DNA from 2 places in the Bradyrhizobium sp. 604_D8_N2_3 genome. Region 1 is predicted to be linked to the other one. Evidence: riboswitches for the same ligand, from Rfam matches in the RefSeq annotation. Region 1 holds a riboswitch; the other holds the start of a gene.
The links. A riboswitch is a leader RNA that binds a small molecule or an ion and turns the genes downstream of it on or off. The one in region 1 is predicted to bind S-adenosylmethionine.
Positions count from the first base shown of each region.

Region 1 (15,502 bases):
ATCGAGTCCTCGTCGTCGGCGATCAGGATTTTCGGCATGAGACCAACCTTGAGACCAATCTTGGGACCAGCCTCCCGTGCGGGATATGCAAAATCGATTATACGCTGCCGCCGGCAATGTCGCGCCGGTTGAAGAAGCGAACGTCGATATTGCGACCCTCCGGCGGCGGCGAGGCCAGGCGCGAGCGGAAGAAGGCGCGCTCACCCGGCTGCAGCACGGTCTGCTCCAGCACGGTGTTCCAGGCGTAGATTTCCGCTCCCTGCGCGTCGCGCACCGCAAAGCGCAGCCGCGGGATATCGAGCGGCTTCTTGCTTTGACCCACGATCACGCCCTCGATCACCAGCACCTGCTTACCGTCCACGGTCTCGCTGGAGAGCTTGACGTCCTTGAACGCCAGCCCGCGCAAATTAACTTCGAGTCCGACCATCTTGTAGAACGCCGCCGTCTGCGGCAGCAGTCGGACCATGTCGCCGCGCCAGATGACCAGCGCCAGCACCAGCGCGCCCATGGCGGCGCAGGCGGTCGGCAGACCGAAATGGGATTTTCGCGGAGCCTCGGTGGGGGCCTGACGCCTCACCCGCGCCCCGCGGCGGCTGAACAGGCTGCGGAACCAAGACTGGTGCTGCGCGCCGACGACGTCATCCTCGGCGGCGCGGGCCGCCGCTGACCATTCGTCCTCGGTCGCCTGGGCGTCCTCGGCCGGCCAGTCGCTGGCGATCGAGGGGCTGTCGACGACAGGCGTGTCAGCGGCGCCGTCGTCCCTGGCGTAGGAGTTCCACTGATCGGCGAGGTCGGACTGGTCGTCGGCCTGGCTGGCGGCCGCCATGGCCGGGACGGACGCCTCCTCGATGGCATCCTCGGCATAGGCGACCCAGGTCTCCTTGCAGCGGGAGCAGCGGACCGTTCGTCCGTTCGCCCCCAGGCTCGCGGGCTTGATGGCGTAGGATGTCGTACAATGGGGGCAGACGATATGCATGGACACGAGCCTTGATGCACGGACTGGTCTTGACGATGCTTCGGTCGCGGAGAACCGGGCATCCCAGATGCTACAGAGCGACCGTTAACGAACCGGAAACCATAACGGTCGCAAAACCCGTTGATCGCGTGTGGCGGAGCGCAGCAGCGCGGCCCGCGCCCCCTCTCGAACGGAGCTGAGCTTGGTTCGGTTCGAAAATGTCGGATTGCGTTACGGACTGGGGCCGGAGATTCTGCGCGACCTCAGTTTCGAGATTCCGGCGCATTCCTTCCAGTTTCTCACCGGCCCGTCCGGCGCCGGCAAGACCTCGCTGCTGCGTTTGCTGTTCCTGTCGCACCGGCCGACGCGCGGCCTCGTCAACCTGTTCGGCCACGACATCTCGCAGCTCGGCAAGGACGAGATCGCGGATTTGCGCAAGCGCATCGGAATCGTGCTCCAGGACTTCCGCCTGCTCGACCACATGACGACCTATGAGAACGTCGCCTTGCCGTTCCGCGTCATGGGCCGCAGCGAGTCGAGCTATCGCAAGGAGGTGATCGACCTGTTGCGCTGGGTCGGCCTCGGTGACCGCATGGACGCGCTGCCGCCGATCCTGTCCGGCGGCGAGAAGCAGCGCGCGGCGATCGCGCGCGCCGTGATCTCGCGGCCGCAACTCCTGCTCGCCGACGAGCCGACCGGCAGCGTCGATCCGACGCTCGGCCGCCGGCTGCTGAGGCTGTTCATCGAGCTCAACAAATCAGGCACCGCCGTCATCATCGCCACCCACGACATCGGCCTGATGGACCAGTACGAGGCGCGACGCTTCGTGCTGCACCAGGGGCGGCTGCACGTCTATGAGTAGGCCCGACGACCGCGGCGTGCTGGTAGATCTCGGACAGGAGCGTCCGCAGCTTCCGCCCAAGGCGCGCAACATGTCGCCGATCGTGCCGCGCGCCTCGATCCACGGCCGCGCGCTGGTTGCCGTCGTCGCCATCATGACCTTCCTCGCCTCGATGACCACGGGCACGGTGCTGCTCGTCAGTGCCTCCGCCGCGGAATGGCAGTCGGACGTTGCAAGCGAAATCACCATCCAGGTCCGCCCGCAGACCGGCCGCGATCTCGATCGCGACACGGCGGCAGTGACGGAGGCCATCCGCGCGCAGGCCGGCATCATCGAGGTCAAGCCGTTCACCAAGGACGAGAGCGGCAAGCTGCTCGAGCCCTGGCTCGGCACCGGCCTGTCGATGGACGATTTGCCGGTGCCGCGGATGATCATCGCGCGCGTGCAGCCCGGCACGCCGCTCGATCTCGGCGCCTTGCGCGCGCGCGTGACCCAGGCCGCCCCAAGCGCCAGCGTCGACGATCACCGCGCCTGGATCGAGCGGATGCGCTCGATGACCAACGCCACCGTGCTCGCCGGCATCGGTATCCTCGCCCTCGTCATCATCGCGACCATCATCTCGGTCTCGTTCGCGACCCGCGGCGCCATGGCGGCGAACCAACCGATCGTCGAGGTCCTGCATTTCGTCGGTGCCGGCGACCGTTACATCGCCAACCGCTTCCTGCGTCACTTCCTCAGGCTGGGCCTGGAGGGTGGCGTGATCGGCGGCGGCGCCGCCATGCTGGTGTTCGGCTTCTCCGAGTCGATCGCCGGCTGGTTTTCCGGGACCCCCGTCGGCGACCAGTTCGCAGCTCTGCTCGGCACCTTTTCGCTGCGGCCGTCGGGCTACATCGTGCTCGCGGTGCAGGCGGTGCTGATCGGCGCCATCACCGCGGTTGCTTCGCGCCAGACGCTGTTCGCGACGCTGAATGATGTCGATTGAGCCCGATAAACCGGACTCCACTTCGCCTCAAAACGTCCTAAAATCATCCGGGGAAGGGATCACCGACATCATATGACCTTGCCGACCGACGATCGATCGCCGAAATTGCCGCGCGGCTGGCTGCGCGCGGCATTGGTATCGACGATCGCGTTCGTCTTCGTCGGCGCGGCGGCGGGCTTCATCGCCTTCCTGGCGCAATTGCGCGGCGCCGAGATCGCGCCGGACCGCAAGGCGGACGGCATCGTGGTCCTGACCGGCGGCTCCTCGCGGGTGTCGGATGCGATGGAGCTCCTGGCGGCCGGCTACGGCAAGCGGCTCCTGATCTCCGGCGTGCACCCGACCTCGACGGCGAGCGACATTTCCCGGACGCTGCCGGAGAACCAGTCCTTCATGCATTGCTGTGTCGATCTCGACCGCACTGCGGTCTCGACCCGCGGCAACGCGGCGGAAGCGCGGCGCTGGGCCGAGGGGCGCGGCTTCAGATCGCTGATCGTCGTCACCTCGAACTATCACATGCCGCGCGCGCTGGTGGAGTTCTCGCATGCGATGCCCGAGACCACGCTGATCCCGTTCGCGGTGGTCGGCGAAAAATGGCGTGAGGAGCCGTGGTGGACCTCGGCCTCCACCTTGCGGCTGCTCTTGTCCGAATACGTCAAGTACATCGCCGCCGAGCTGAGGGTGCGGCTGGAGGATTTCGGGATTGACCTTTCCCCCGAGATGTCGGAGCAGCCTGCTGGCGTGGCGCCGAAGCGGCCCGCCACGGCACAGGCCAATTGATCGGACCATCGATGTTTTTGATTTTCCTGCGCTCGCTCCTGTTCAACGTGCTGTTCTACGCCGTGCTCGTATGCCTCGCGATCGTGGCGCTGCCGACCTTCGCATTGCCGCCGCGCGCCATGCTGACGATCGCGCAATGGTGGGCGAAGGCGACGCTGTTCCTGATGCGCGTGATCTGCAACATCAAGGTCGAATTCCGTGGGCTGGAGAAGATTCCGGCAGGGCCACTGGTGATCGCGGCGAAGCATCAGTCGTTCTGGGAGACGTTCGTGCTGCCGGGCTTCTTCAACCGTCCGATCTTCATCCTCAAGCGTCAGCTCATGCAGATCCCGGTCTTCGGCCAGTTCCTGGTCAAGACCGGAATGATCGCGATCGACCGCAAGGCCGGCGTGAAGGCGCTGCTGGACATGACGCGGCGGGCGCGCGACGCGGTGCGCGCAGGCGGGCAGCTCGTGATCTTTCCGGAAGGCACACGCCGGGCGCCCGGCGCCGCGCCCGATTACAAGACCGGCTTTGCGCAGATCTATTCGTCCTGCGGCGTGCGGTGCCTGCCGATCGCGCTCAATTCCGGCCTGTTCTGGCCGCGCCGCACCTTCATGCGCTATCCCGGCACGCTGGTGGTCGAGTTCCTCGATCCGCTGCCATCAGGCCTTCCGAAAGACGAGTTTCTCTCGCGCGTGCAAACCGCCATCGAAGACGCGACCGGCCGCCTCGTCGAAGCGGGCCGGAAAGAGCAGGAGCAGTTGATCGGCTCGTCGCCGAGCTACGCGCCGTCGCAGAGCTAGCGGTTCTCTCGATCTTCTGCGGGAGCCGGCGCGTGCAGCGAATGCGCATCACCGTGCAGCATGGTCGCGAGCTGATGCAATTGCGTGTCGCGAAAACCTTCGGCCTCGATCGCCTTCACCGTTGCCGTCACGTAGTCGCGGTTGGCGCCGGACTGGCCATGACCCTGGACGACATGGCGATGCTGGTCGGCGAGCGACAGCCGGCCGGCATACTGGACGTGGCCGCGATCGACGACATAGGCGAGCGCGGAGACGCGCTGTCGCGCATCGTTCTCAAGCCACACCGAGCGCATCACCTCGCGATAGACGGAGGTGACCTGCTCGCGCGCCCGCAGATAGGCGACGACGTCGGCGCGGTCCTTCTCGGCGACGCGAAAAGCAATGCCGCGGCAGGCGCCGCCGCGGTCGAGCCCGAGCACCAGGCCCGGCTGCTCCGGCGTGCCGCGATGCACGAAGGAATAGACGCACAGCGCGCGGTGCTCGCCGACCAGCCGCGCCGGGACGCGTTCCCTGAATTCGAAGCCCGGCCGCCACATGAGCGAGCCATAGCCGAACACCCAGAGGTCGCCCTTGGCTGTGGTGACGGAGGGGAGGGTGATTTCCGACATTTCGGGCACGGCTACCAGAACGACGCCCCCAAGCGAAGCGAATTCTCGGCCTTTCGGCGCGGCCGAACCCCGCTTACATTTGACAAAATCTGGGGTCAAAGGGTCGCCGCATGTCAGATATGACCGTTGCCACAGGCCGCCGCCCCCGTTGGGGCCTTTTCATCGCCCCCATTATCCTCCTGATCCTCGCCGTCGCGTGGAGCTGTTTCTGGTTCTATGCGGCCTCGCAGGCCGAAATCGCCGCAGACGCCTGGCGGGCGCAGGAGGCCAAGTCCGGCCGCATCTATGATTGCGCCAAGCGCTCGATCGCCGGCTTCCCGTTCCGCTTCGAGGTCCAGTGCTCCGGCGCCAGCGTCGCCCTGGTGTCGCAGAACGCCAGCAAGACGCCGTTCACGGCGAAGCTCGACAACATCCTGGTCGTCGCCCAGGTCTACGATCCCAAGCGCGTCATCGCCGAATTCTCCGCGCCGGCGACGCTCACCGACGGCGTCACGCAAAACACCTTCGTGGTGAATTGGAGCAAGGGCCGCAGCAGCGTGTTCGGCCTGCCGGCGGTGCCGGATCGCGCCTCCATCGTGTTCGACGATCCCGTCATCAATCGTCTCGACGGCAGCGTGCAGGTGCCGCTCGCGCGCGCCAAGCAGGTCGAGCTGCACGGTCGCCTCGCAGACGGGTCGCGGTCGGATCATCCTGTGATCGAGACCGTGCTGCACGTCGCGCAGGGCAGCATCCAGGGCGTTCATCCCTTGCTCGCCGAGCCGTTCGAGGCGGATACGCGTGCGAAGATCACGGGCCTCTCCGACCTCACCCCAAAGCCGTGGCCGCAACGCTTCCGCGAGATCCAGGCCGCCGGCGGTCACATCGAGATCGTGCAGTCGCGCGTCCAGCAGGGCGAGATGATCGCGGTTGCGGCCGGCACGCTCGGCCTCTCGGCCAATGGCCGACTCGACGGCGAATTGCAGATGACCGTGACCGGCCTCGAGCGCGTGATCCCGGCGCTCGGCATCGAGAAGATGCTGGAGGAGGGGGTGCCGCAGGCAACCCTCGACCGCGTTGCGCCGGGCGTGAAGTCGCAGGACCTCAACAATCTGTTCGGCGCCCTCGACCGCGCCGTTCCCGGCCTCGGCAAGGTCATCAAGCAGAACGCCAATGCCGGCGTTGCGGCCGGCATCAATTCGATCGGCACCGAGAGCACGCTTGAAGGCAAGAAGGCGAGGAGCTTCCCGCTGAAGTTCGTCGACGGTGCCGTGCTGCTCGGCCCGGTCAAGGTCGGGCAGATCCCGCCGCTGTATTGATCCCCGTCATTGCGAGCGAAGCGAAGCAATCCAGACTTTCTCTTCCTCTTCGGAAACAGTCTGGATTGCTTCGTCGCTACGCTCCTCGCAATGACGAAGGCGAGAGGGGTGCTACGGCTTCTTGCCGAGCTGCGCATGCGGCCGGCCGAAATCCGGCGCTGCCGAATCCTGGCCGATCTCGACGATGCCGCGGCGGATGGCGCGCGTGCGCGTGAAGTGGTCGAACAGCGCCTCGCCGTCGCCGCGCCGGATCGCGCGGGTGAGCTTGGCGAGATCCTCGGTGAAGGTGCCGAGCATCTCCAGCACGGCTTCCTTGTTGGCGAGGAAGACGTCGCGCCACATCGTCGGGTCGGACGCTGCGATGCGGGTGAAGTCGCGGAAGCCGCCGGCCGAGAACTTGATGACCTCGGACTCCGTCACCTGCGCCAGCTCGTCGGCGGTGCCGACGATGGTGTAGGCGATCAGATGCGGCAGGTGGCTGGTGATCGCGAGCACGAGATCATGATGATCCGGCGTCATGATCTCGACCTTGGCGCCCATCGCCGCCCAGAACGCGCGCAGACGATCGGTGGCCGCCGCATCGACGCCTTCCGGCGGCGTCAGGATGCACCAGCGGTTGATGAAGAGCTCGGCGAAACCGGAATCGGGACCCGAATGCTCGGTGCCGGCGACGGGATGCGCGGGCACGAAATGAATGGTCTTCGGCAGATGCGGCGCCATGTCCCTGACGATCGCGCCCTTGACCGAGCCGACGTCGGAGACGATCGCGCCCGGCTTGAGATGCGCAGCGATCTCCTGCGCCACCGGCCCGCAGGCGCCGACGGGAATGCAGAGGATGACGAGATCGGCATCCTTCACCGCTTCCGCATTGGTCGCCACGACCTGGTCGACGATGCCGAGCTCCAGCACCCGCGCGCGCGTCTTCTCCGAGCGCGCGGTGGTGACGATCTCGGAGGCCAAGCCCTGGAGCTTCGCAGCGCGCGCGATCGAGCCGCCGATCAGGCCGAAGCCGATCAGCGCAACGCGCTGGAAGTGCGGTGTGGTGCTCATTTGCCGGCCATGAAGTCGCGCAGGCCCTCGACGACGAGGCGGTTGGCCTCCTCGGTGCCGATGGTCATGCGCAGCGAATGCGGCAGGCGGTAGTTCTTCAGCGCGCGCAACACCAGCCCGCGCTTGGTAAGATACGCGTCGGCCTCGTCCGCGGTCTTGCCATTTTCCGGGAAGTGGATCAGCACGAAATTGGCGACGCCGGGCGTCACCTTCAGTCCGAGCTTGCCGATCTCCTCGGAGAGCCAGTTGCGCCAGGTCTCGGTGAACTGCTTCGACATCGCCTGGTGCGCAGTGTCCTCGATCGCTGCGACCGCGGCATACATCGCCGGTGTCGACACGTTGAAGGGACCGCGGATGCGGTTGACCGCGTCGATGATGTGCTCCGGACCGAACATCCAGCCGACGCGCAGCGCGGCGAGGCCGTGGATCTTGGAGAAGGTGTGCGTCACCACGGTGTTCTCGGTGGTGGCGACGAGCTCGATCCCCATCTCGTAGTCGTTGCGCGAGACGTAATCGGAATAGGCGGCATCGAGCACCAGCAGCACGTGCGACGGCAGGCCGGCGCGCAGCCGCTTGACCTCGTCGAACGGCACATAGGTGCCGGTCGGATTGTTGGGATTGGCGAGCCAGACCAGCTTTGTCTTCGGCGTCACCGCCTTGAGGATGGCGTCGACATTGCAGGTGAGGTTGGTCTCCTGCGCGACCACGTTCTTGGCGCCGACCGCCATGGTCGCGATCGGGTAGACCAGGAAGCCGTGCGTGGTCGAGATCGCCTCGTCGCCGTGGCTGAGATAGGTGTGGGCGAGCAGATTGAGGATCTCGTCCGAGCCGGCGCCGCAGATGATGCGGTTGGGGTCGAGCCCGAAAGAGCGCCCGATCGCTTCGCGCAGCACGCGCGAGGTTCCTTCCGGATAGTCTTCCAGATGCGCCGCCACGTTCCTGAACGCCTCGATCGCCTTGGGCGAGGGCCCGAACGGCGTCTCGTTGGCCGAGAGCTTGAACACCTTGCGGCCCGGCTCAGCCACCGGGCTCTTGCCGGGCGTGTAGGGCGCAATATCGAGAATGCCGGGATTCGGCACGGGGCGGGACATCTTCAACTCCGGAAGTAGCTTTAGGCGGTTCGCGATCTACGATTTCGACCCGGTCGAGGGCACCGTATAGCGCGTTGCGTGGCTGCCGACGAGGGCCGTGGAGCGCACCGAGGCCCCCGCTTCGATCAGGGCAGCCTTGATCTTGTCGATGCTGGTCGCGCTCGTGACCGAGACCAGCAGCGCTGCGCCGTCGAAGGCGGTATCGGGCACTGCCACGATCTCGGCGAGCGGCGACAGCGCCCGCGCGACCTCGGCGTTCCACCCGGACACGCGCACGCTGAAGGTCTCGACCTCCGTCACCACGGCGCTGTCGGCGACGCGGGAGATCGCGAACACCGGCAGCGCGGCCGGATGGTCGGCGCGCTCGACGAAGGGCATCCGCGCGATGATCTTCGGTGCGCCGTCCGCTTCCAGCTCCAGCCACCATGGCGTGCGGCTCGAGGTCGCCGAGACCAGCGCCAGATCGCCCTTGGACTTCGCCACCGCTTCGACCGCGGCCTGCGCGCTGAAATGCGCGACGTAAGGCACCGTGAAGCCGAAATGGAAGCGCACGGAATCGCGCATCGCCGGCTCGCTCACCGAGATGTCGGCATGCACGGAGAACGGCGCTTGGACGTAAGTGAACGTCGAGATGATGACGCGCCAGATGCTCTCGACCGTGTCGAGCGGCAGGATGCCGCGATGACGCTGGACGATGTCACGCATCATGGCGGCCTCGCGCGCCGGGCGGAACGCCGAGCCGACCTCCTGGGTCTGCTTTACCTGGATCAGGCGGTCGATGATGTCGCCGCGCTGCATCAGGAGACGATGCATGCCCTCGTCGATCGCGTCGATCTCCTTGCGCAATTCCTGGAGCGATGGTGGCGCGGGCGGACGGTGGGACATATCTGACTGGACTGTTGAGAGGCGTTCCAATGCGGATCGGCCAGGCAAGCTGGTAGGTTCGGATCCGCTGCGATCGATATCCTGATTAGGCAGTCGGGGCGGCGAAAGCAAAGAGAAATGACGTCCTTTTGGGCTGATGTGACAGAGACGAATTTGGCTAATCCGGACCGCGACTTGACGAAAACCGCCCAAGACAGTAGGTTTTGCCTGTTCCGTGGTCATTTGAGCCGGCCGGCTTGCAGCCACGTTAAAAAACTCGCTAAACAGGCCGGGGACCCTTTCGATCCCGGCCGAACCTATCGTTCAGGCCGGGTTTTTCATGGCCTGATGTCACTGCGATCGAACGTCTGATCGCAAACGAGGGCGATGTCAGAGATGGGTGGCGTCAAGTCTGTGCCGAGTCCCGCGATCAGTGCCGACGACCGGTCGCATGAGGCGGATCATCCGAATTCGCAGGTCGCGCAGTTCGGCGCCGAGCAGCCGCTGCGGCTCGATTGCGGCATCGATCTCACCCCGTTCCAGATCGCCTACCAGACCTATGGCGAGCTCAACGCTGATCGCTCCAACGCGGTGCTGATCTGCCATGCGCTGACCGGCGATCAGCATGTCGCCAACGTGCATCCCGTCACCGGCAAGTCGGGTTGGTGGGAGACGCTGGTCGGTCCCGGCCGACCTCTTGATCCTCAGCACTACTTCATCATTTGCGCCAACGTGATCGGCGGCTGCATGGGCTCGACCGGGCCGGCCTCGATCAATCCCGCGACCGGCAAGGTGTGGGGCCTGGATTTCCCCGTCATCACCATTCCCGACATGGTGCGCGCGCAGGCGATGCTGATCGACCGGCTCGGCATCGACACGTTGTTCGCGGTGGTCGGCGGCTCGATGGGCGGCATGCAGGTGCTGCAATGGACCGCGGCCTATCCCAAGCGCGTGTACTCCGCGCTGGCGATTGCCTGTTCGACACGGCACTCGGCGCAGAACATCGCCTTCCACGAGCTCGGCCGCCAGGCCGTGATGGCCGATCCCGACTGGCACAACGGCCGCTACACGGATCAGGGCATCCATCCGCATCGCGGACTTGCGGTGGCACGGATGGCCGCGCACATCACTTATCTCTCCGACGCCGCGCTGCATCGCAAGTTCGGCCGCCGCATGCAGGACCGCGAGCTGCCGACGTTCTCGTTCGACGCCGACTTCCAGGTCGAGAGCTATCTGCGCTACCAGGGCTCGTCCTTCGTCGAGCGGTTCGACGCCAACTCCTATCTCTATCTGACCCGTGCGATGGACTATTTCGACATCGCCGGCGACCATGGCGGCGTGCTGGCGAAGGCGTTCGCGGGCATCGAGACGCGCTTCTGCGTGGTCTCCTTCACCAGCGACTGGCTGTTCCCGACCGCGGAATCGCGCGCACTGGTGCATGCGCTGAACGCGTCGAGCGCGCGGGTGTCGTTCGCCGAGATCGAGACCGATCGCGGCCATGACGCCTTCCTGCTCGACGTGCCAGAATTCTTCGATATCGCCCGTGCTTTCCTGCAATCGGCAGGGAAGGCGCGCGGGCTCACCGGCAGGATTGACTGACAAGGACGGCTAGCGATGTCTGTGCAGGAAGTGCTGCCGCTGGGCGGCGTTGCGACGGAGCAGTCAGGCCAGTTTCGCGCCGATCATCTGCTGGTCGCCGAGATGGTCAAGCCCGGCTCGAAAGTGCTCGACGTCGGCTGCGGCGAGGGCGATTTGCTCCAGCTTCTGGAGACCCGCGGCATCGACGGGCGCGGCATCGAGCTGTCGCGCGAGGGCGTCAATCGCTGCGTCGCCAAGGGCCTCGCGGTGGTGCAGGGCGATGCCGACACCGATCTCGTCAATTATCCCGACGACGCCTTCGATTACGTCATCCTGTCGCAGACGCTGCAGGCGACGCGGCAGCCGCGGGTCGTGCTGGAGAATCTGCTGCGCATCGGCCGCCGCGCCATCGTGTCGTTCCCGAATTTCGGCTTCTGGAAGATGCGGCTCCAGCTCCTGGTCGGCGGCCACATGCCGCGCACCGAGAATCTGCCGGCGACCTGGTACGACACCGCCAACATCCATTTCTGCACCATCAAGGATTTCGTCGAGCTCTGCGACGCGATCGACGTCAAGATGGAGCGCGCCGAGGCGCTGGATCTCTACGGCCGTCCATTGCGGCTGCGGTTGCCGTGGTGGGTGTGGAACATGTTCGGCGAGCAGGGTGTGTTCTTGCTCACGCGCGGGCAGGGGAAGTAGCTGCCGTCATTCCGGGCCTGCGCCTGTCGGCGCATCCCGGAATGACAGCGGCTGGCAGTCTAATGCGCCGCCAGCGACCGCGGATCGCGCACCGGCCAGCGCCCGGCTTCCACCAGCGTCACGAACCGCTCCACGCTCTCGTTGAACAGCGCGGGCTCTTCGAGATTGAGCACGTGGCCGGATTTCGGAAACATCGCGAGGCCCGCCGCGGGCAGGTGCTTCTTCAGGAACAGGCTTGCTCCGACGCAGGGATCGTCTTCGTCGCCGCAGATGATCAGCGCCGGTGTCGCTACGCCTCTGATCGCGTCGGTCATCGCAAAGATCGATGGCCTGCCGCCCTGGAAGCCGCGCATCGTGTTCGCGGAGCCCTTGGCATCGTGGCGCGCCAGTGCGGCGTAGAAATCGGCATGGCCGCGCGGATCCTTGACCAGGAAGGGAATCCGGCTCGGCGCCTCGCGCGTGACCTTTGCGACCTCGGCGGAGCCGAGCGTCTCGAACTGCTCGGCGTTGGCGCGGCACTGCTTGCGCCAGTTGTCGAGATTCTCGATCTCCGATCCTGAGCCCACGCCGGCCAGCGTCATCGACAGCGCGCGCTGCGGCGCGTTCAACCCGATCTGGAGTGACGAATAGGCGCCCATCGACAGGCCGACGAGATGCGCGCGCTCGATCTTGAGATGATCGAGTACCGCGAGCGCGTCGGTGTAGAAATGCTTGTAGGTGTAGACCTCGCCATCAGGCACGTCCGACGGCGTGTAGCCGCGCGCGGAATAGGTGATGCAGCGATGGCTGCGCGAGAAGTAGCGCATCTGCGGCTCCCAATTGGTGTAGTCGGCCGCGAACTCATGCAGAAAAATAATCGGCGTTCCCTGACCCGCTTCTTCGAAATAGATGCGGACGTCGTCTCTGGTCGTGGCGTGGGGCATTAACTGTTTCCCTCTCTTCAAGCCGCCTTTGGAGAATTGCAGTTAACGTTGTTGTCCGCAATGCGGCAGCCTCAAGCCAGCACCGGCACAAAATCATCGCAGCTATTCGCGGGCGTGGCGTCTTTTTCTCGCCACATCCGGCGGCTTAACGGCCAGACGGATGCCGGCCATCGCACGGGCCGATTGGGGAAGTGGGGTGTCAAGAAGGATGAAGTATGTTGGAGTTGTTTGCGTCTCGCCTGTCGCGTTGTGTTGTCGCGCTGGCGATTTTCTTCGCGGCGGTTGCCGCGTTCGTTTCTCCGGCCTCAGCGCGGCCGCATCATCGTCATAGCGCAGAGCGGCACGCTTACGTGCATCACGCCAGACATCATCATTACCGTCATTATCGCCACCATGCCCGCAGCTCGCGCTTCGAGCGCGGCGCGGCGCAGTTGCAGGCGAGCGGCTTCGCCGACACCCAGGCGAGCTACAATCCGAACGCCAATGTCGGCGGCATGGCCAACAACGGAATGACCAATCCTGGAATGGCCAATAGCGGTGGCGGCTTCGGCGGCGGATCCGGCCTCGTGTCCGAGGCGCGTCGCTATATCGGCGGCAATCCGACCGGGCGCGGCAGCCTGTGGTGCGCGCGCTTCATGAACATGGTGCTGCAGCACACCGGCCATCAGGGCACCGGCTCCGACATGGCGAGCTCGTTCGCGCGCTACGGCACGCGTGTCTCCGGTCCGCAGGTCGGCGCCATCGCGGTCATGTCGCGCGGTCGCCGGGGCGGCCATGTCGGCATCATCACCGGCGTGGACGCGCAGGGCAATCCGATCATGATTTCCGGCAACAACGGCAATCGTGTTCGCGAGGCGCCGGTCTCGCGCGGCCGGATCTATGCGTATGTGATGCCGAACTGACGACGGAGCCGTAGGGTGGGCAAAGGCGCGCAAGCGTCGTGCCCACCGGCGGTGCAACGGAGTTAGATGGACCGGAGTGGTGGGCACGCTTTCGCTTTGCCCACACTACGGCAGCGGCGGACGGCTCACACCAGCTTCGGCGCTTCCACCGCGATCGCGTCACCGACGCCGATCTCGCCATCGGCGATGACCTCGGCATAGATGCCGCAATCCATGTGGCCGAGATTGCGCGACAGCGTCGGCGGTATCTCGAGATCGCGCTGCGCGGTCTTGGGATCGACGTTGACCGCCGGGCAGCGGACGATGCGCTTGACCACCTTGAGCCGGGCCTCGCCGATCGCCAGCGTCTCGCCGACGAGCTCGAGCTCGGACCAGGCCGGCCAGCCCTTCACGTAGAGATTGGCGCGGAAGCGCAGCGGATTGACTGCGGCGCCGCCGAGCATGGTCTCGATCGCCCGGACACTGCCGAGGTTGATGATCGACACGACCTTGCGGGCGACGTCGGAAAAGCTGTGGTCGCGGCCGGACAGAACTTTTGGCGGGCCCTTCAGCTCCGGCTGAAAATTCTCCGTGAAATAATCCTCGATGGCGGCGCGCCCGGCAGTGGTCTCGAGGTTCCCGCTGGCGACGATCTGGCCGTCCTTGCGGATGGTCAGGCGGTTGGTCGCGTCCTCGAACCGGCTGTCGAGGGACGCCAGCCGCTCATTGCGTGCCAACATCAGGAACTGGATTTTCGGCTTCCAGGCCGGCGCCTCCGGATCGAAGCCGCTCGGTCCGTTCTCGATGGCGTAGCGGCGGTCGGCGGGCAGGGTCTGGCCGGTCCGCAGGGGGACCCGGGGCAGGGATTCCGGCGTCAGGCCTTTGATCGGGTAACGGTAAAGGCCGGTGATTTCGGCGGTCTGGCTGGCTGTCATGTCGCTACTTAAGGGATTCGACCTGCTGGCGCCAAGCAGGCGGACCCGTGCACGAAATTGTGAACGCGCCTCTTCCGATCCGAGGCCAAGCTTCCCACATCTGGGTCAGGCCGGCGCCAGCGCCGGCTGATAACGACCGCTGCCGGTTGAGGAACGTCAACGCGTCCAGCGGAAACCCAATGAAGATGCCGTTTGGAGTGCCTTAGAGGGCTCCAGGGGCAGGCCGAGGGAAAGAAAAGACATGAACATCGACAAGTACACCGAACGCTCCAGGGGCTTCGTTCAGTCCGCGCAATCGCTTGCGGTACGCGAGGGGCATCAGCAGTTTTCGACCCTGCACGTCCTGAAGGTTCTGCTGGACGACAATGAGGGCCTCGCTGCCGGGCTGATCGACCGCGCCGGCGGCAATTCCCGCGCCATCCTGAAGGCGACCGAGGACGCCCTCAACAAGGTGCCGAAGGTCTCCGGCGGCGGCGCCGGCCAGATCTATCTGGCGCCCGAGCTCGCCCGCACTTTCGACGCCGCCGAAAAGGCCGGCGAGAAGGCCGGCGACAGCTTTGTCACCGTCGAGCGGCTGCTGCTCGGCCTTGCGCTGGAAAAGACCAGCGAGGCCGGCACGATCCTGGCCAAGGGCGGCGTCACCCCGCAAAATCTCAATGCTGCGATCGAGGCGCTGCGCAAGGGCCGCACGGCGGACTCCGCGACCGCCGAGAACGCCTATGACGCGCTGAAGAAATATGCCCGCGACCTGACCCAGGCTGCGCGCGACGGCAAGCTCGACCCGGTCATCGGCCGCGACGAGGAGATCCGCCGCACCATCCAGGTGCTGTCGCGCCGGACCAAGAACAATCCCGTGCTGATCGGTGAGCCCGGCGTCGGCAAGACCGCCATCGCCGAGGGCCTCGCGCTGCGCATCGTCAACGGCGACGTGCCCGAGACCCTCCAGGACAAGAAGCTGCTCTCGCTCGATCTCGGCGCGCTGATTGCGGGTGCGAAGTACCGCGGCGAGTTCGAGGAGCGGCTGAAGGCCGTGCTCCAGGAAGTCACCGCGAGCGAGGGCAATTTCATCCTGTTCATCGACGAGATGCATACGCTGATCGGCGCCGGCAAGGGTGACGGCGCGATGGACGCATCCAACCTGCTCAAGCCCGCGCTCGCGCGCGGCGAGCTGCACTGCATCGGCGCCACCACGCTCGACGAGTACCGCAAGCACGTCGAAAAGGATGCGGCGCTGGCGC
Region 1 is NZ_JBPWPM010000001.1:8,609,783-8,625,284, reverse strand. Features, by position in the region: gene AB7245_RS41460 (response regulator) at 1-38, opposite strand, end outside; gene AB7245_RS41455 (MJ0042-type zinc finger domain-containing protein) at 98-976, opposite strand; gene ftsE (cell division ATP-binding protein FtsE) at 1,158-1,817, shown strand; gene AB7245_RS41445 (cell division protein FtsX) at 1,810-2,778, shown strand; gene AB7245_RS41440 (YdcF family protein) at 2,851-3,555, shown strand; gene AB7245_RS41435 (lysophospholipid acyltransferase family protein) at 3,567-4,340, shown strand; gene AB7245_RS41430 (gamma-glutamylcyclotransferase) at 4,337-4,948, opposite strand; gene AB7245_RS41425 (DUF2125 domain-containing protein) at 5,059-6,243, shown strand; gene AB7245_RS41420 (prephenate/arogenate dehydrogenase family protein) at 6,355-7,293, opposite strand; gene AB7245_RS41415 (pyridoxal phosphate-dependent aminotransferase) at 7,290-8,384, opposite strand; gene AB7245_RS41410 (chorismate mutase) at 8,421-9,269, opposite strand; SAM riboswitch at 9,474-9,553, shown strand; gene metX (homoserine O-acetyltransferase MetX) at 9,645-10,847, shown strand; gene metW (methionine biosynthesis protein MetW) at 10,863-11,525, shown strand; gene AB7245_RS41395 (alpha/beta fold hydrolase) at 11,585-12,448, opposite strand; gene AB7245_RS41390 (NlpC/P60 family protein) at 12,664-13,350, shown strand; gene AB7245_RS41385 (MOSC domain-containing protein) at 13,476-14,264, opposite strand; gene clpB (ATP-dependent chaperone ClpB) at 14,506-15,502, shown strand, end outside.

Region 2 (15,502 bases), 380 kb from region 1:
TCGGAGGACAGCTCCTATCCGGCGCGCATGCAGGCCATCCTGCAGGACAGGCTGCTGCCGTCGGAGACCGTGCACGTCTCCGTAGAAATACAGAGCAAGAAGACGGCCGAGGAGGCGGCCGCCACCTTCGTTAAGCTGATGGAAGCAAAAAGGCCTACTTTGGTCATCTGGCAGACCGGGACTGTGGATGCTATCCGAGCGATTGATCCCGATGATTTTCGCGGGGCGGTAACCGAAGGGGTTTCCGCGCTGCAAAAAGCAGGGGCTGACGTCGTGTTGATGAACTTGCAGTACAGCCCGCGTACCGAAACCATGATCTCGGTGCCGCCCTATCTCGACAATATGCGGGTGGTGGCGCAGGAGCATGACATCCCGCTGTTCGACCGTTTCGCGATCATGCGGCAGTGGAATGATCAGGGTCAGTTCGACCTGTTCAGCCCGTCCCGCGGGCCAGAGCTGGCGAAACAGGTCCATGACTGCCTTGGCCGGGCGTTGGCACAGTTTGTGATCGACGCAGCCCATCTGGGGCCGGCCCAGCAGCAAAATTGAGGTCTAGCGTTAATGAGTTCTCTCCGCCCTTTTTGGTTGACTGCATGGCTGGCTGCGCCCGCGGCGGCTCTGCTGCTCCTGACGCCGGTGTCGCTGGCACCAGTGCAGGCGCAGGCCACGCAGGCAACGCCCGCGCCGCAGCAGGCCGCTAGTCCGGCTTCCGCTTCGCCTTCCCAGACCACCGTCGCCGCGACGTCCCACGAGCAGCGCGGCGTGACCGCCCGCGCCATCGACAAGGTGAAGCAGGTCGCGAAATCCGCCGGGGACATTTTCAGCCGCGTGCCCTGCCTCACGCCGAAGGGTGGCTCGAAGGCGATGGGCTCGCTGCCGCATGTCGCGGGCAAGCTCGTCGCCGGCAAACCCGTCGTGATCGTCGCGTTCGGCTCGTCGTCGACGGCAGGCTATGGCGCGAGCTCGCCCGATTTCAACTATCCGAACCGTCTCGCCGCGCAGCTCCGCCGGCAATATCCGACCGCCGACATCACCGTCATCAACGCCGGCGTCGGCGGCGAGGACGCGCCCGAGATGATGAAGCGCCTCCAGAAGGAGGTGATCGACGTGCATCCGGATCTCGTGATCTGGCAGGTCGGCACCAATGCGGTGCTGCGCAATCTCGATCCCGGTGACACCGCCAAGATGGTCGAGGACGGCATCTCCCGCATCCAGGCCGCTGGCGGCGCCGACATCGTGCTGGTCGATCCGCAATATTCGCCGGCCGTCAACCAGCGCAAGGAGAGCGCCGGCAAGATGGTGCACCTGCTCGGCAAGGTCGCCGAGCTCCGTCACGTCGGCATCTTCCCCCGCTTCGAGGTGATGCGCGACTGGCACGAGAATCAATCGATCCCGGTCGAGAGTTTCGTGATCGCCGACGGCCTGCATATGAACGATTGGGGCTATGCCTGCTTCGCGCAGATCCTCGGCGACGACATCATCCGCTCCGTCGGCCAGATCAAGCTCGGCGTCAACGTGCCCGCCGACGTGCGGACGTATCGGCCGATGTAGCTCGGTGCCGTAGGGTGGGCAAAGGCGCGCTCTTCGCGCGCCGTGCCCACCATCTATCGGCGATATGATCGTGAATGGTGGGCACGCTTCCGCCTTCGCTCTTCGAGCTACGGCGGACAAGTCGCTTTGCCCACCCTACGTTCCGAGCTCGTGAAGCCCTCACGCCTTCTCCAGCGCCGCAGTCAGATCCTCGATCAGATCATCCGCATGCTCGAGCCCCGCCGAGAAGCGGATGAAGCCCTCGCTGATTCCGAGCGCGGCGCGGTCTTCCGGCTTGAGGCGCTGATGCGTCGTGGTCGCCGGATGCGTGACGAGGCTCTTGGCATCGCCGAGATTGTTCGAGATTTTTGCAAGCTTGAGCTCGTTGAGCACGCGGAACGCACCCTGCTTGCCGCCCTTGACCTCGAAGCCGACCAGCGTCGAGCCGCCGCGCATCTGCTTCTTCACGAGAGCTGCCTGCGGATGATCGGCGCGGCCGGGATAGACCAGGCGCGAAATCTTCGGATGGCTCGCCAGCACGTCGGCGATGCGTCCCGCCGTCTCGGTCTGCGCGCGCACGCGTACGCCGAGCGTTTCCAGGCCCTTGAGCAGGACCCACGCGTTGAACGGCGAGATCGACGGGCCGGTCTGGCGCATGAAATTGTGGATGTGCTCGGCGATGAACGCTTCCGACGACAGGATGATGCCGCCGAGACAACGGCCCTGGCCGTCGATGTGCTTGGTCGCGGAATAGACCACGACGTCGGCCCCTAACGCGAGCGGGCTCTGCCAGATCGGCGTCGCGAACACGTTGTCGACGACGAGCCGCGCGCCGCCGCTGTGCGCGATCTCGGCGATCCCTGGAATGTCGAGCACGTCGAGCGTCGGGTTGGTCGGGCTCTCCAGGAAGAACGTCTTGGTGTTCGGCCGCAAGGCGCGCTGCCACTGGTCGAGATCGGCTCCGTCGACCAGCGTCGTCTCGATGCCGTAGCGCGGCAAGAGATCCTGAATGACGTAGAGACAGGAGCCGAACAGGGCGCGCGAGGCCACCACATGATCGCCGGCCTTCAGCGGCGCCAGGATCGCGGTCGTCACCGCGGCCATGCCGGTCGCGGCCGAGCGGGCGGCTTCGGCGCCTTCGAGCTCGATCATGCGGCGCTCGAACATCGAGATGGTCGGGTTGGAATAGCGCGAATAGATGAAGCCGGGGTCCTCGCCCTTGAACCGCGCCTCGCACTCCTCGGCGCTGTTGTAGACGTAGCCCTGGGTCAGGAACAGCGCCTCCGACGTCTCGCCATATTGCGAGCGCAGGGTGCCGGAATGGACCAGGCGGGTTTCGGGACGGTATTGCGTGGTGGACGCCGGGGACTTCGACATAGGACCTCCTCTGCGTGACCATCGAAAATGGTCACAAAAAAACCGGCCTGGATAACTTCCACGGGCCGGGATCACAGAGGTCCCCGGCCTGTTTAGCGACTTATTTAACGTGGCTGCAAGCCGGCCGGCTCAAATCACCACGGGATAAGTGATGCTCATATTCCGCAATGGCCTTTCCGTCAAGGCGTCCATCGGATAGCCGTAAAAGGCTGCTATTTCCCGCATGTCCGGATGCATTTGACCCCTGACGAGGACCCCCGGTTGAGCTTCACGGTTGCCGCCGACGCCAATGGTATCCTGCCCGACCGCATGATCGCGGCGATGGCGAAGGCGGGCCTCATCCTGCCCGCTTATGACTTCGTCGAAAGCCAGATCCAGCCGGCGAGCCTCGACCTTCGCCTCGGCGACATCGCCTATCGCGTTCGCGCCAGCTTCCTGCCGGGTCCCGGCGCGACCGTCGCCGAGCGCATCGACGAGTTAAAGCTGCACGAGTTCAGCCTCGCCGATGGCGCAGTGCTGGAGACCAACTGCGTCTACATCGTGCCGCTCTTGGAAAGCCTGGCGCTGCCGCCGGAGATCGTCGCCGCCGCGAACCCGAAAAGCTCGACCGGCCGGCTCGATGTCTTCACCCGTGTCATCGCCGACGGCACCCGACGCTTCGACATGATCGGCGCCGGCTATCACGGCCCGCTCTACGCCGAGATCAGCCCGAAGACGTTTCCGGTACTGGTCAGCGAGGGCTCGCGCCTGAGCCAGGTACGCTTCCGCACCGGAGATGCCATCCTCAACATCGACGAGCTCGAGGCGCTGCATGCGACCGAGCGTCTCGTCGATCTCGACGATGCCGATCTCACCGGCGGCGTTGCCGTCTCCGTCGACCTCTCCGGCGAGAAGGCCAACGGCTTCGTCGGCTATCGCGCCAAGCGCCACACCGGTGTCGTCGACGTCGACCGCCGCTCCGGCTATGCGGTGGAGGATTTCTGGGAACCGATCTCGGCGCGTCCCGACGGCAGCCTGATCCTCGACCCCGGCGAGTTCTACATCCTCGCCTCCAAGGAAGCCGTGCAGGTGCCGCCCGACTACGCCGCGGAGATGGTGCCGTTCGATCCCCTGGTCGGCGAGTTCCGCGTGCACTATGCCGGCTTCTTCGATCCCGGCTTCGGCTATGCCGGAGCTGGCGGGCAGGGATCGCGCGCCGTGCTCGAAGTGCGCTCGCGCGAGGTGCCGTTCATTCTCGAGCACGGCCAGATCGTCGGCCGTCTCGTCTACGAGAAAATGCTGGCGCGCCCCGACGCGATGTACGGCCAGCGCATCGGCTCGAACTACCAGGCGCAGGGCCTCAAACTATCGAAGCATTTTCGGGTGTAGCTCCACACTCTACTGTCATGCCCCGGCTTGACCGGGGCATCCAGTACGCCGCAGCCCCTCGATTGACTACTGCCGGGATGCAAGCTGAAATCCGGCTGCATGCGAGGTGGCGAGATGAGTGTTCAATCCGAACTCGACGCAAGAATCCTCGACGACGTCGCGGACGCGCTGATCTATTCGGATCGCTCTGGCACCATCACGCGCTGGAATCGTGCATCGACCGCCTTGTTCGGCTTCTCCGCCGACGAAGCGCTCGGCCAGAACCTCGATCTGATCATTCCCGAACATCTGCGCGCCGCGCACTGGAAGGGCTTCGAAGCTGCGCTTGCCACCGGGGCGATGAAGCTTGCGGGCAGGCCGACGCTGACCCGCGCGCTGCACCAGAGCGGACGCAAGCTCTACATCGAGATGACCTTCGCGCTGGTGCGCGATGCCGGTGGTGCCGTGGTCGGATCGGTCGCGATGGCGCGCGACGTCACCGAACGCGTCGAGCGCGAGCGTGGGGCCAGGCTTGCGCAAAATTCGTGATGCGGAATTGACGGGCTGGCGTGCAGGGCGCTCTGCCTGAGCGTCAGGTTGCCTCGTACAGGTCGCAGTGACACACTCGATCAAAACAACGATCGGGAGCGAACATGACCGCCGCAACAGACGCAGCACAAGAAGCGCAATGGAAGCGCTGGCGCGCGGTCGCCGACCTCTATCACGCCTATTTCACCGGACTCATCCTCACCGTCGTCACACGGCGCGGCACGGCGGATGCTGCCGAATTCGTCTTCCGCGTGTTTCGCCGCCAGCAGCAGGAGCGCTTCCTGCCGGGGCTCGAAAAGCTCGGTCTCAATCATCTGCCGCCGGCGGTGGCCGCCGCGCAATATCATTATCTCTCCAACTGGATCGGCGGCGTGCATGTCGAGTACATGTATGAGAGCGACCGCAAAGCCTGGATCCGCTATCCGCCGCCGCGCTGGATCTGGAAGGGCACCGCGATCTGCGGCGTGCCGGGTGAGGTCAGCCGCGCGATGCTGCGCGGCTGGCACGCCAACAATGGCGTCGCGCTCGGCGATACCAGGCTCGGCTTCGTCTGCACCAAGCAGAGCGTCGACGGTCAGGATGGGCTCGAAGGCTATTATTATCAGTACGACCACCAGCTCGGGCTGGATCAACGCCTGGTGTTCGCGCGCCATCTGGAAGCGCCGTTGTTCGACGCTAAAGCCGCGCCTGCCTTGCCCGTCGCGAGTTGGCCGAAGCCGCGGCTGGAAAAGGCCTACCGCAACTACGCGATGGAATATGTGCGCACCGCCGCGCCCGTCATGGTGCAATTGTTCGGCCCCGAAGACGCCGGCTATCTCCTGCACCTCACTGGCAAGCTGATCGGGATGCAGTATTTTGACGAGGTCGCCGCGGCGCTGTCTATGAGCCGTGGTGGCGCCAGCGAGTTCGCAGCGTTCCTGAACGCTCTGTTTGCCGCGCAGGATGACGCTGCCGAGACGACGGCATCAGAAGGCACGTTTGAATTTCGTCAGCAGAGCTGGAAGCTGATGGATGACGTCGCCGACTATCATCGCGTCTGCACCAGGGTGCTGGAAGGGTTGTTCGAGGGGCTCGCTGCCGGATGCGGGCGGCACATCGGCGTGCACCTGCGCCCGACAGCGGGCGGTCAGCCGCCGCTGGTGTGGACCATTGAGTAATTCCATCTGTTGAAATGCGCTGCCGCAGGGCACGCCTGCATCCGGCGCAGGAGGAATCGGCAATTGTCGTGCTAAGCCTGTCGCCGCGCCTTCCGCGCGAAGAAATTTATTGGCACACCTACGCATTGCCGCGCCGCGAATGGCCTGCGCCCGGGAGAGGACATGTCCGACATCGCCGAAATCCCGGTCGATGAACAAGAGCGTCCGTTGCCGCCGCCTCCGCGGCCGGTACGAAGCGCGCTGATGGACGGGCCGATTCTGCGCACGCTGCTCGGACTCGCCTGGCCGAACGTGGTCGCGCTGTCGGCCGGCACCTGTGTGGTGATAGCGGAGACCTCCTATATCGGCAGGCTCGGCGTCGAGGCGCTGGCGGCAATGGCGCTGGTGTTTCCGACAGTGATCCTGACCATGACGATGTCCGGCGGGGCAATGGGCGGCGCCGTGGCGTCGGCCATCGCGCGGGCGCTCGGCGCAGGCGACCGCGAGCGCGCCGGCACGCTCGCCGCGCATGCGCTCTTGATCGGCATCACCTTCGGCCTCGTCTTCATGCTGGGCATGCTGATCTTCGGGCCCAAGGTGCTGGAAATGCTTGGTGGCCGCGGGGATGTGCTGACGCATGCGGTCGCCTACACACAGGTGTTTTTTGGCGGGGCCGTGCTGCCGTGGCTGCTCAACACCATGGCCGGCGTGTTGCGCGGCACTGGCAACATGAAGCTGCCCTCGCTGTTGATGCTGAATTCCGCGGTCATGCAGGTCGTGCTTGGCGGCACGCTGGGCCTCGGGCTCGGGCCCGTGCCGCAGTTCGGCATGCGCGGCGTCGCGGCCGGCTCGCTGATCGCCTATTCCATGAACATCTGTGTGATGGGCTGGTACCTGTTCTCCGGCCGCGCCCGAATCGTACCGAAACTGCGCGGGCTGCGCGTTCAATGGGCGATGTTCTTCGATATCCTGAAGGTCGGCGCCATCGCCTGCTTCTCGCCGCTGCAATCGGTGCTGACGATCTCGATCTTCACCCACATGCTGGCAAAGTTCGGCACTGCGATCCTCGCCGGCTACGGCATCGGCGCGCGGCTGGAATTTTTGCTGACCTCGATCGCGTTCTCGTTCGGCATCGCTTCGGTGCCGATGATCGGCATGGCGATCGGCGCGGTGCGCATCGCGCGCGCCCGGCGCATCGCCTGGATCGCCGGTGCGAGCGCGTTCGTCGCCGTCGGCGCGCCGGCGTGCCTCGTCGCGCTGTTCCCAGATCTCTGGGTCAACATCTTCACCGACAGCGCCACCGTGCGCGCGACCAGCCATGAATATCTGTCGACGGTGGCGCCGTTCTACGCCTTCATCGGGCTCGCCTCGACAATGTATTTCTCGTCGCAGGGCGCGGCCAAGGTGATCGGGCCGGTGCTGGCGCAGACCGCGCGCCTGATCTACATCGCGGCGATCGGCTGGTGGCTGTCGACGCATGATGCCACCGCGCAGAGCTTCTTCTGGCTGGCCGCGAGCTCGATGGTCGTGCTCGGCCTGCTCTCGTGCTCCAGCGTGGTGCTGACACGCTGGGGGCCGCGCGAGACGAAACCTGCGATCAGGCCTGCGCTTTCGGGCGTTGCAGACTAGCGGTGTCTGTGGCGGCGATGGCCGCCACCGCCGCCGACATTGGCGAGCCGCATCAGCTGCGGAATCATCGCCATCATGTCGCCGCCGCCGGAACCACCCAGCATACCCATGATGTCGCCGCCACCCATGCCGCCCATTCCGGTCGGCATGTAGCCGCCTGCGCCCATCGGCGTGTAGTCGCCGTAGTTCGGCGCGCCGAAGCCACCGCCGAAATTGCCGCCACTCAGGCTGCCGCCGCCCCCCATCATGCCGCCGAGCCCGCCGCCGCCGTTCTCCATCATGCGGCTCATCATCGGACCCATGGTCTGCATCAGCATGGCGAAGCGGCGCTTGCCCATCTTCGCCTTCATCATCTCCAGCATCGGCGCCATCTGGGTCATCATGTCCTCGCCGCCGGCGCCTCCGCCGCCGAGGAACTGCGCCTTTGCCGGCGCGCTCGAGATCGAAAATAGCAGCAGCACGGCGGCCGCCTGGCAGATCACCTTATCCGCACCTCTCATGGCCTGCTCCTCGCGTGCGTGGCTCCGCCGGGAGAGCGGAGCCAACCGGACGCACGCGGCCATGGTTAGGGTCGGCGAGGGCAGGGCTCTGTGAGAAAGATCACGCAGCCACAGCCGGGAACGCCCGGTGTATCGCGGCGACGGCGTCCTTGGTCTGCCCCTGGACGTAAGCCGCAAGCTCGTTCGGCAGCATGTCGATGATCCAGACAAGGCGGCAGCTCGCCTCGCCCTCGGCGATCACCTGCACCGAGGCGCTGTAATGCCTGAGCCGCTCGTTGTTGATGGCGTAGACCAGCCGCTGTCGCGCATCGTCGCAATCGACCAGCACCTCGCGCGCCACTGATCCATTGGCGAAGGTGACGATGCGTGCATCACCGTCGAGCGTGCAGGCGGTGACGAAGCCCGGCGCCAGCCGCTGAGGCAGCGCGCCGAAATCGCGTACGGCGTCCCAGACGTCGCGGGCCGGGACGGGGAGGGAAATGTCGTTGTGGATGGAGGCCATGGTAGATTCCTATAATTTGGAGAAACAAGCGAGCCATCATCTCAGGCGTCATCGTCCGACTTGCCGCCTTCGCTAAGGCTTCGGCGGCCAAGTGAGTTCTTGGCCCGGCGAAGCCTTGGCGGAGACGGGATCGGGCGATCCAGTATTCCAGAGGCCGCTGTGATTGAATCGAGAAGCCGCGGCGTACTGGATGCCCCGGTCAAGCCGGGGCATGACAGCGTGTGAGGCGATGGCGGCCGACGCTCACACGCAAACCGCCTCGATGTTGTTGCCATCGGGATCGATCAGGAACGCCGCGTAGTAGGTCGGGCTATAGTCCTTGCGCGGGCCGGCGCCGCCATTGTCACGGCCGCCGCTCTTCAAGCCTTCGCTGTGGAATGCCTTGACCGCATCATGGTCCTTGGCGCGAAACGCGATATGCGCGCCGTCGGCCTTGCGTCCCTTGTTCAGGTGCAGCCAGAGCGCCGGCTCGCCCTTCGGCCCGAAGCCCGCATAGCCGTCGCCGCTCGAGCACAGGGCGTAGCCGAGCGGCGCAAGCACCGCGGTGTAGAAGCGCGTGGCGGCGTCGAGGTCGGCAACACGCAGTCCGATGTGGTCGTACATGATCGTCTCCATTGCAAAGCGCGCCGCGACTGGCGCGCGCCGGAGACGACCCTATTCAGTTGAGGGTAGCGCGCTCTTGGAGAATCTTGCGCTCGCCCTTCGACGCCTGCCGAAACTTCGTCGGCGACACGCCGGCGGCGCGATGGAAGGTGCGGACGAAATTGGAGAGATCGCCGAAGCCGACGTCATAGGCGACGTCGGTGACCGCGATGTCATCATCTGTCAGCAGCCGCGCCGCGTGGCGTAGCCGCGAGCGCACCAGATATTGATGCGGGGTGACGCCGAGCACGGCCGAGAACAGCCGCAGGAAATGGAACGGGCTGAGGCCCGCCTGCCGCGCCGCCTGTTCGAGGTCGACCTCGGCATGCGAGTTGGCGTCGATCCACAGCGCGGCTTCGACTGCGCGGCGGCGGTCGCGTGCGGTGGGCGTGGCCGGCTTGCGCGCCTTGCCCGAGACGACATCGATGAAGCGGCCGGCGAGAATTTGACCGACCTCGTCGAGACCGAGGTCGCTGTTGCCATCTGCCGCCGTCTGGGCGAGCTCGCCCAGCACCATCAGCTCCGGCAGCGGCGGTGTCGCGCCGACCTGCCAGATCTCGCGTCGTCCCCCGAGGGCATCGACCAGGTCTTCGCTGAAGAAGAAGCCCAGGCAGACGTCGCCGCTGACATGCTCATGCGTGCAGGTGTATTCCTCGCGGGGAGCGCCGACCAGCATCGAGCCCGCCACCAGCTCGAAGAAGCCGGCGCGGCACTGGCAGCCGAAGCTGCCGGAGCGAACATACGCAATGGAATGGCCGGTGCGGCACTCCGCGAACGGCTTGTCGTCCGGTCCCGCATCGCAGCGAAACTCCGAGACCGTCATCGATTGCGTGGTCAGCAGCGTGGTCGCATCCATGCCACCCATCTAGGCATGATCCGGACAAGTGTGTAGCGGTTGTCCGACAAGATCATGCCCAAAAAACAAAGCTAAGGTGCGATTGCGATCGCGCCTTAGCTGGGCCTCGGTGGGGCAACGGGCAGCAGCACCTCGAACAGCGTCTTGCTCGCGACCGGATGGGCGCCCTCGAGCGCAAGCAGCCGCCGCTTGGAGATCACCCCGCCGTAAGGCGAGAGCCGGTCGGCGTAATTGCCGGCCTCCAGCACCCGGTGGCAGGGCACGATCAGCATGTAGGGATTTTTGGCGATCGCCTGCGCCACCGAATGCGCGGCGCCGGAGGCGCCCAGCGCCTTGGCGATCTCGTGATAGGTGCGCGTCTCCCCGCGCGGAATGGCGCAGGCGGCTTCATAAACGCGCCGGTGGAAGCCGGGGACGCCGCCGGCGTCCAGGCTGACCTCGGAAAAATCAGGGTCGCCGCCCTGCAGCAAGCCTGCGATGCCCTCGATCGCAAGCTCGGCATTCAGCGGAGGCTGCTGCTCGCGCGCCTCGGGATGGACCGCGAAAATCCGGCGGCGGGTATCGATCTCCCGCGCCTCCGGCAATTGCACGGCGACCACGCCGGTGCTGCTCCAGACGATGCCGCAGCGCCCTATGGCCGTGTTGAATATCGTGTAGCCGCGCCCCAGCATGCACACGCCCCACTCAGTGCACGTCTCTCCCCAGACGCGCGATCATAACACCGCCACAATCCGGCGCACCCAAAATCTTGCCAGGACGTTAACAACCGTCCGGCCGGCCGCGCCAAAGCGCTTGGCGAGCGGCGCCGTCTCGGCTAATCAGGGTTGGCGTGAGATGCGCATTCGCGGGCGTAGTTCAATGGTAGAACGGCAGCTTCCCAAGCTGCATACGAGGGTTCGATTCCCTTCGCCCGCTCCATTCAAAAATTGATGGCCGCTGATTTGGCGTGTTGGATGTTTCTCCGACCCCTGGCCACGTTCATCTTGGCGTATCCGGAAGCATGAAGGGGCCGAAGATCCGCCAAATGGCGTCGGTCTCCCCAGCGTCGGTTAAAGTGGCCAATTTTTGGCGATGGCAATTCTTGGTGATGTAACGGATCACCGCTCGCGCTGCATTTCAGAAGGAGCGGCTTATTCATCCCGACGACACGAGATCACCCTGAGGGATGCTATGCGCTCTCGCAGTTCGGCGCGGCTGCGTATCGTGAAAGACTGCTGGCGCAGTTTTGATTGCCTGTCGTGCAGCGGCGCAGCCAACGACGCTCAATCTGATCCTTCATCTGATCCTTCGCGGCTGCATCAAGCGTTCGTCATCTAGGGCACTAAACTTGCCTTGGACAGCAGGGACTCATTGGTGCCGCGTTTCTGTTTCTGATTGTCGTGCAAAACATTCGGACCCGGCCTGTTGCCGGGCAAACGGAGGCATTGATGACGAATTCAGCACCTGTTTTCACCGCTGGCGGTGGCAGCGACGATGCGTTCACGCGCGTGTCGACCAGCGCAACCGGGGCGCAGGCGGATGGCGCGAGTGTCCAGGCAGCGTTCTCGCCCGACGGCACGAAAGTGGCGTTCGCATCCTATGCCGACAATCTGGTGCCCGGCGATACCAACGGTGCACCCGACGTCTTCGTGAAGGACCTTTCGACCGGGGCGATCACGCTCGTGTCGACCGATGCCAGCGGGGTTCAGCTGGGTGGCTACCAGCCGATTTTTTCGCCCGATGGCACCATGTTGGCGTTCGCAACGGGCGCCGACATCTTCGTGAAGGACCTGGCCACCGGTGCCCTCACGCGCGTATCGACGAGTGCCAGTGGGGAACAGGCGGACGGCTTATCGACCACCAACCCGATATTCTCGCCTGATGGCACCAAGGTTGCGTTCTATTCCGATGCCGACAATCTCGTGCCTGATGATACCGACCACGTGCGCGACATCTTCGTGAAGGACCTGACCACTGGCGCGATAACGCTCGTGGCGCCCAGTCCATACAACGGAGGACCCGGCGGCGGCGGGCTTGAGAATGGCTTTACCTTCCCCCCCTCGTTCTCACCCGATGGCACCAAAATCGTGTTCGGGTCGGCCACAGTGCGCGGCGACACCACCGAGATCTACATCAAGGACCTTTCCACCGGGGCCACCACACTGGTGTCGGAGAGCGCCAGCGGCGCTCGTGGGGATCGCGGCAGCTTCGACCCGGTGTTCTCGCCAGATGGCACCAAGGTGGCGTTCTATACCTTTGCCGACAATCTTGTGCCGGGTAGTTCTAACAACCTAATCGGCAACATCGTCATTAAGGATCTGACCACAGGCGCGGTCACGCTGGTATCGACCGATGCCGACGGAGTCCCGCAGAACAACGGCGAAGCCCAGAAACCCGTGTTCTCGCCTGATGGCACCAAGATTGCGTTCTATTCCAGTGCCACCAATCTCGTGCCGGGTGTCAATGCCGATCAGGTCGTCTATGTGAAGGACTTGGCCACGGGTGCCATCACGGCCGTCTCGACCAATGGGGGCAGGCCGTGGGAATTCGGGGGCGGCAGCCGGCTTCCCGTGTTCTCGCCTGATGGCACCAAGGTGGCATTCGAGTCTTTATCCAGCATTCTGGTGCCGGGCGATACCAACCATACCTACGACATCTTTGTAAGAGATCTTACTACGCGTTCCTTCACCGCAGCGAAGCTGACGGACAATGGCGCTGCCCATGTTTCGACATCGCAGGCGGGTTTCTTTGCCGGTGCCCACACGGTCGCGGTGGCACCGCAAGACGGCAATCTCGGCACACTCACGGCCACCATCGACGTTGCCGATGGCAAGGTGACGTGGAGCTATGATGTCTCTCATGCCAACATCGCTCCGCTCGCGGCCGGACAGACCCATACCGACATCTTCATCTTGGTCCTCGACGGCTTCTACGGGACACAGGGCATCACCGTGACGCTGACGGGAATCGATGATGCGCCCGTGATCAGCTCGGGCACGACGGCAAGCTTCGCGGAGAATGGCTCTGGCGTCGCCTACCACGTCGCGGCGACCGATGTGGACAGTCCCGCGCTGACCTATTCGCTGTCCGGCACTGACGCGGCTCTGTTCGACGTGTCGGCGACGGGCGATGTGACGTTCAAGTCCGCGCCCGACTTCGAGGCGCCGAAAGACGCGAACCACGACAACGTCTACGACGTCACCGTCGCGGTCAGCGACGGGACAGAGATCGCGACAAAGAACGTCGCGATCACGGTCACTGACGTGAATGACACCAGCGGCGGCGGTGGCGTTCTGACGGTCACCGGCTCGACCGGCTTCACGTCGATTGATCGGGCAACGATCAATATCAGCGTGACCGGCAATTTGCACGAGACCGGCCGCGCCGGTGTGATCAGCAACAGCACGATCAACAATCTCGGTTCACTGAGCGAAACCCAGGCGATGCTCGCCTTCGTGAACGATACGATCGCCGGCGGTTCCCTCGGTGCGATCGTCGCCAATGGCGGCACCATCACCTTCGACAACGTGCATCTGGACGGGACGTTGCTGGATGCGACATCAGGCGGACTCATCGAATCCGTTGCAGGCAGCGCCAACAGTTTCAACAATGTGACGCTCAAGGCCGGCGCCGTGTTTGACGTCAGTGCCGCAAGCGGTCTGTTTGTCAGCGGCACGCTGAACAACGGCGGCAAGATCGAGTTCTTCAATTTCGCGAAAGTCATCCTGACCGGCGACGCCACGATCATTGGCAATGGCGAGATCAAGCTCGATCCGGGCTCCTCGATCCTGAACAGCGGTGCGCATCACACGCTCGACCTTGACGGCGGCACGATCGACGGCGCCGGCACGATCGGAAACGGAGATCACAGCCTCACCTTGGATATCGGCTTCTCCGGCACGCTCGAGGCGAACGGGTCCCAGCCGCTTGCGGTCAACACCGGCAATTCCGTCACCAGCAGCGGCCTGATCGAAGCCGTGCATGCCTCGCTCGATTTCGACGACGCCGTTTTCAACACCTTTGGAACGATCACCGCCGATCAGGCCGGCACGATCGACTTCAAGAATGGATTGACCAATGGCGGTATCGTCAATGTGCACACCGGCAGTGAGGTGGATGTTTCGGGCAACCTCGTCAACAACGGCACTGTCCTGGATAGTGGCGTGCTCAAGGTCGATAATTTAAGCGGGACTGGCGCTGTCAACGTCAACAACGGGACATTGGTGGTCACTGGCAATCTAAGCAGCAATGTCGTTCTGACGGGTACGGACTCATTTGTCTTCGGACCCGATGCCAAACAAACATCCGGCGTCATCTCAAACTATACGCCAGGCACGACGCTGGTGCTGGATGGCTTCGACGCCAAGGTGAACGCGGCCTTCGACACTCAGACCAATATTTTGACGCTGACCGATGCGGATCATCATGCGATGACGCTTCACCTCGCGCCCGGATCCCTGATCCCGCAGGCCCACGGCGCGGCGCCGGATTTTCTGGTCTAGCGAATTTCCCCAAGGACACTTTGCCGAGCCCGCCATGTCCAGGCGGGCTGTGGCAATTCGCCAGGGAATTTGCCGCGCAAAAATTCTAATATATTAGCTCTTCGCATCCGGCATGCGCGCCCCGCCCGGCTTAAGCTTCTCCCGCCCTGATGGGTGCGGTCCTCCTGTCGGGCAATATTCGGATGAAAGCCATGGACCAGCAGAAACTCGACCGTGCGATCGGTCGTCGCTTGAAGACGTTGCGGACGCAGGCGGGCATGACGTTGAACGAACTCGCGACGCGCTCCGGTGTCAGCCGGGCCATGATCGGGAGGGTGGAGCGGGCGCAGAGCAGCGCCACCGCTGCGCTGCTCAACAAGCTCTGCGCGGCGCTCGATGTCACCCTCAGTGACGTCGTCGCGCTCGCCGAGAAACCGCCGGAGCGATTGATGCGGCTTGCCGACCAGCCGCTTTGGCGCGATCCCGACAGCGGCTACCGGCGGCGTCATGCCTCGCCGCCGGATGCGGCGAGCGGCATCGAGATCATCGTCGTCGACCTGCCGGCCGGAGCGCGCGTCTCCTACAGCCCCTGGGGCCGCAACGCGTTCACCCAGCAGCTGCTGATGCTGGAGGGTGCGGTCTGCGTGCATATCGACGCCAAGACCGTGCGGCTGCGCGACGGCGATTGTCTCGATTTCGACGTGATGCGGGCGGTGACCTTCGAGAACGAAACCAAACAGGATGCGCGCTACGTCATCATCACGCGGCGCGGCACATCGTACGGAAAATGTGATGTCGCTAATCGTGCGGGATGCCACGCTGGAGGATGCCGAAGATATTTTGGCCATCTACAATTACGCCGCGATCAACACCACGGCGGTGTGGACCGACGGACCGGCCGATCTGGATTCGCGGCGCGAGTGGATGCGCGCACGGCAAGCGGCCGGCTATCCCGTGCTGGTTGCGATGAAAGG
Region 2 is NZ_JBPWPM010000001.1:8,990,528-9,006,029, reverse strand. Features, by position in the region: gene AB7245_RS43320 (SGNH/GDSL hydrolase family protein) at 1-549, shown strand, start outside; gene AB7245_RS43315 (SGNH/GDSL hydrolase family protein) at 562-1,551, shown strand; gene AB7245_RS43310 (O-succinylhomoserine sulfhydrylase) at 1,711-2,907, opposite strand; SAM riboswitch at 2,979-3,058, opposite strand; gene AB7245_RS43305 (2'-deoxycytidine 5'-triphosphate deaminase) at 3,139-4,275, shown strand; gene AB7245_RS43300 (PAS domain S-box protein) at 4,390-4,803, shown strand; gene AB7245_RS43295 (hypothetical protein) at 4,908-5,960, shown strand; gene AB7245_RS43290 (MATE family efflux transporter) at 6,123-7,568, shown strand; gene AB7245_RS43285 (hypothetical protein) at 7,565-8,068, opposite strand; gene AB7245_RS43280 (SRPBCC family protein) at 8,169-8,570, opposite strand; gene AB7245_RS43275 (VOC family protein) at 8,814-9,173, opposite strand; gene AB7245_RS43270 (helix-turn-helix transcriptional regulator) at 9,229-10,068, opposite strand; gene AB7245_RS43265 (methylated-DNA--[protein]-cysteine S-methyltransferase) at 10,164-10,739, opposite strand; tRNA gene AB7245_RS43260 (tRNA-Gly) at 10,913-10,986, shown strand; gene AB7245_RS43255 (DPP IV N-terminal domain-containing protein) at 11,496-14,549, shown strand; partial or broken gene AB7245_RS43250 (helix-turn-helix domain-containing protein) at 14,699-14,887, shown strand; gene AB7245_RS43245 (GNAT family N-acetyltransferase) at 15,321-15,502, shown strand, end outside.
Region 2: it holds a riboswitch for S-adenosylmethionine, as region 1 does, so the genes downstream of both, AB7245_RS43310 (O-succinylhomoserine sulfhydrylase) here and metX (homoserine O-acetyltransferase MetX) in region 1, are expected to answer to the same signal.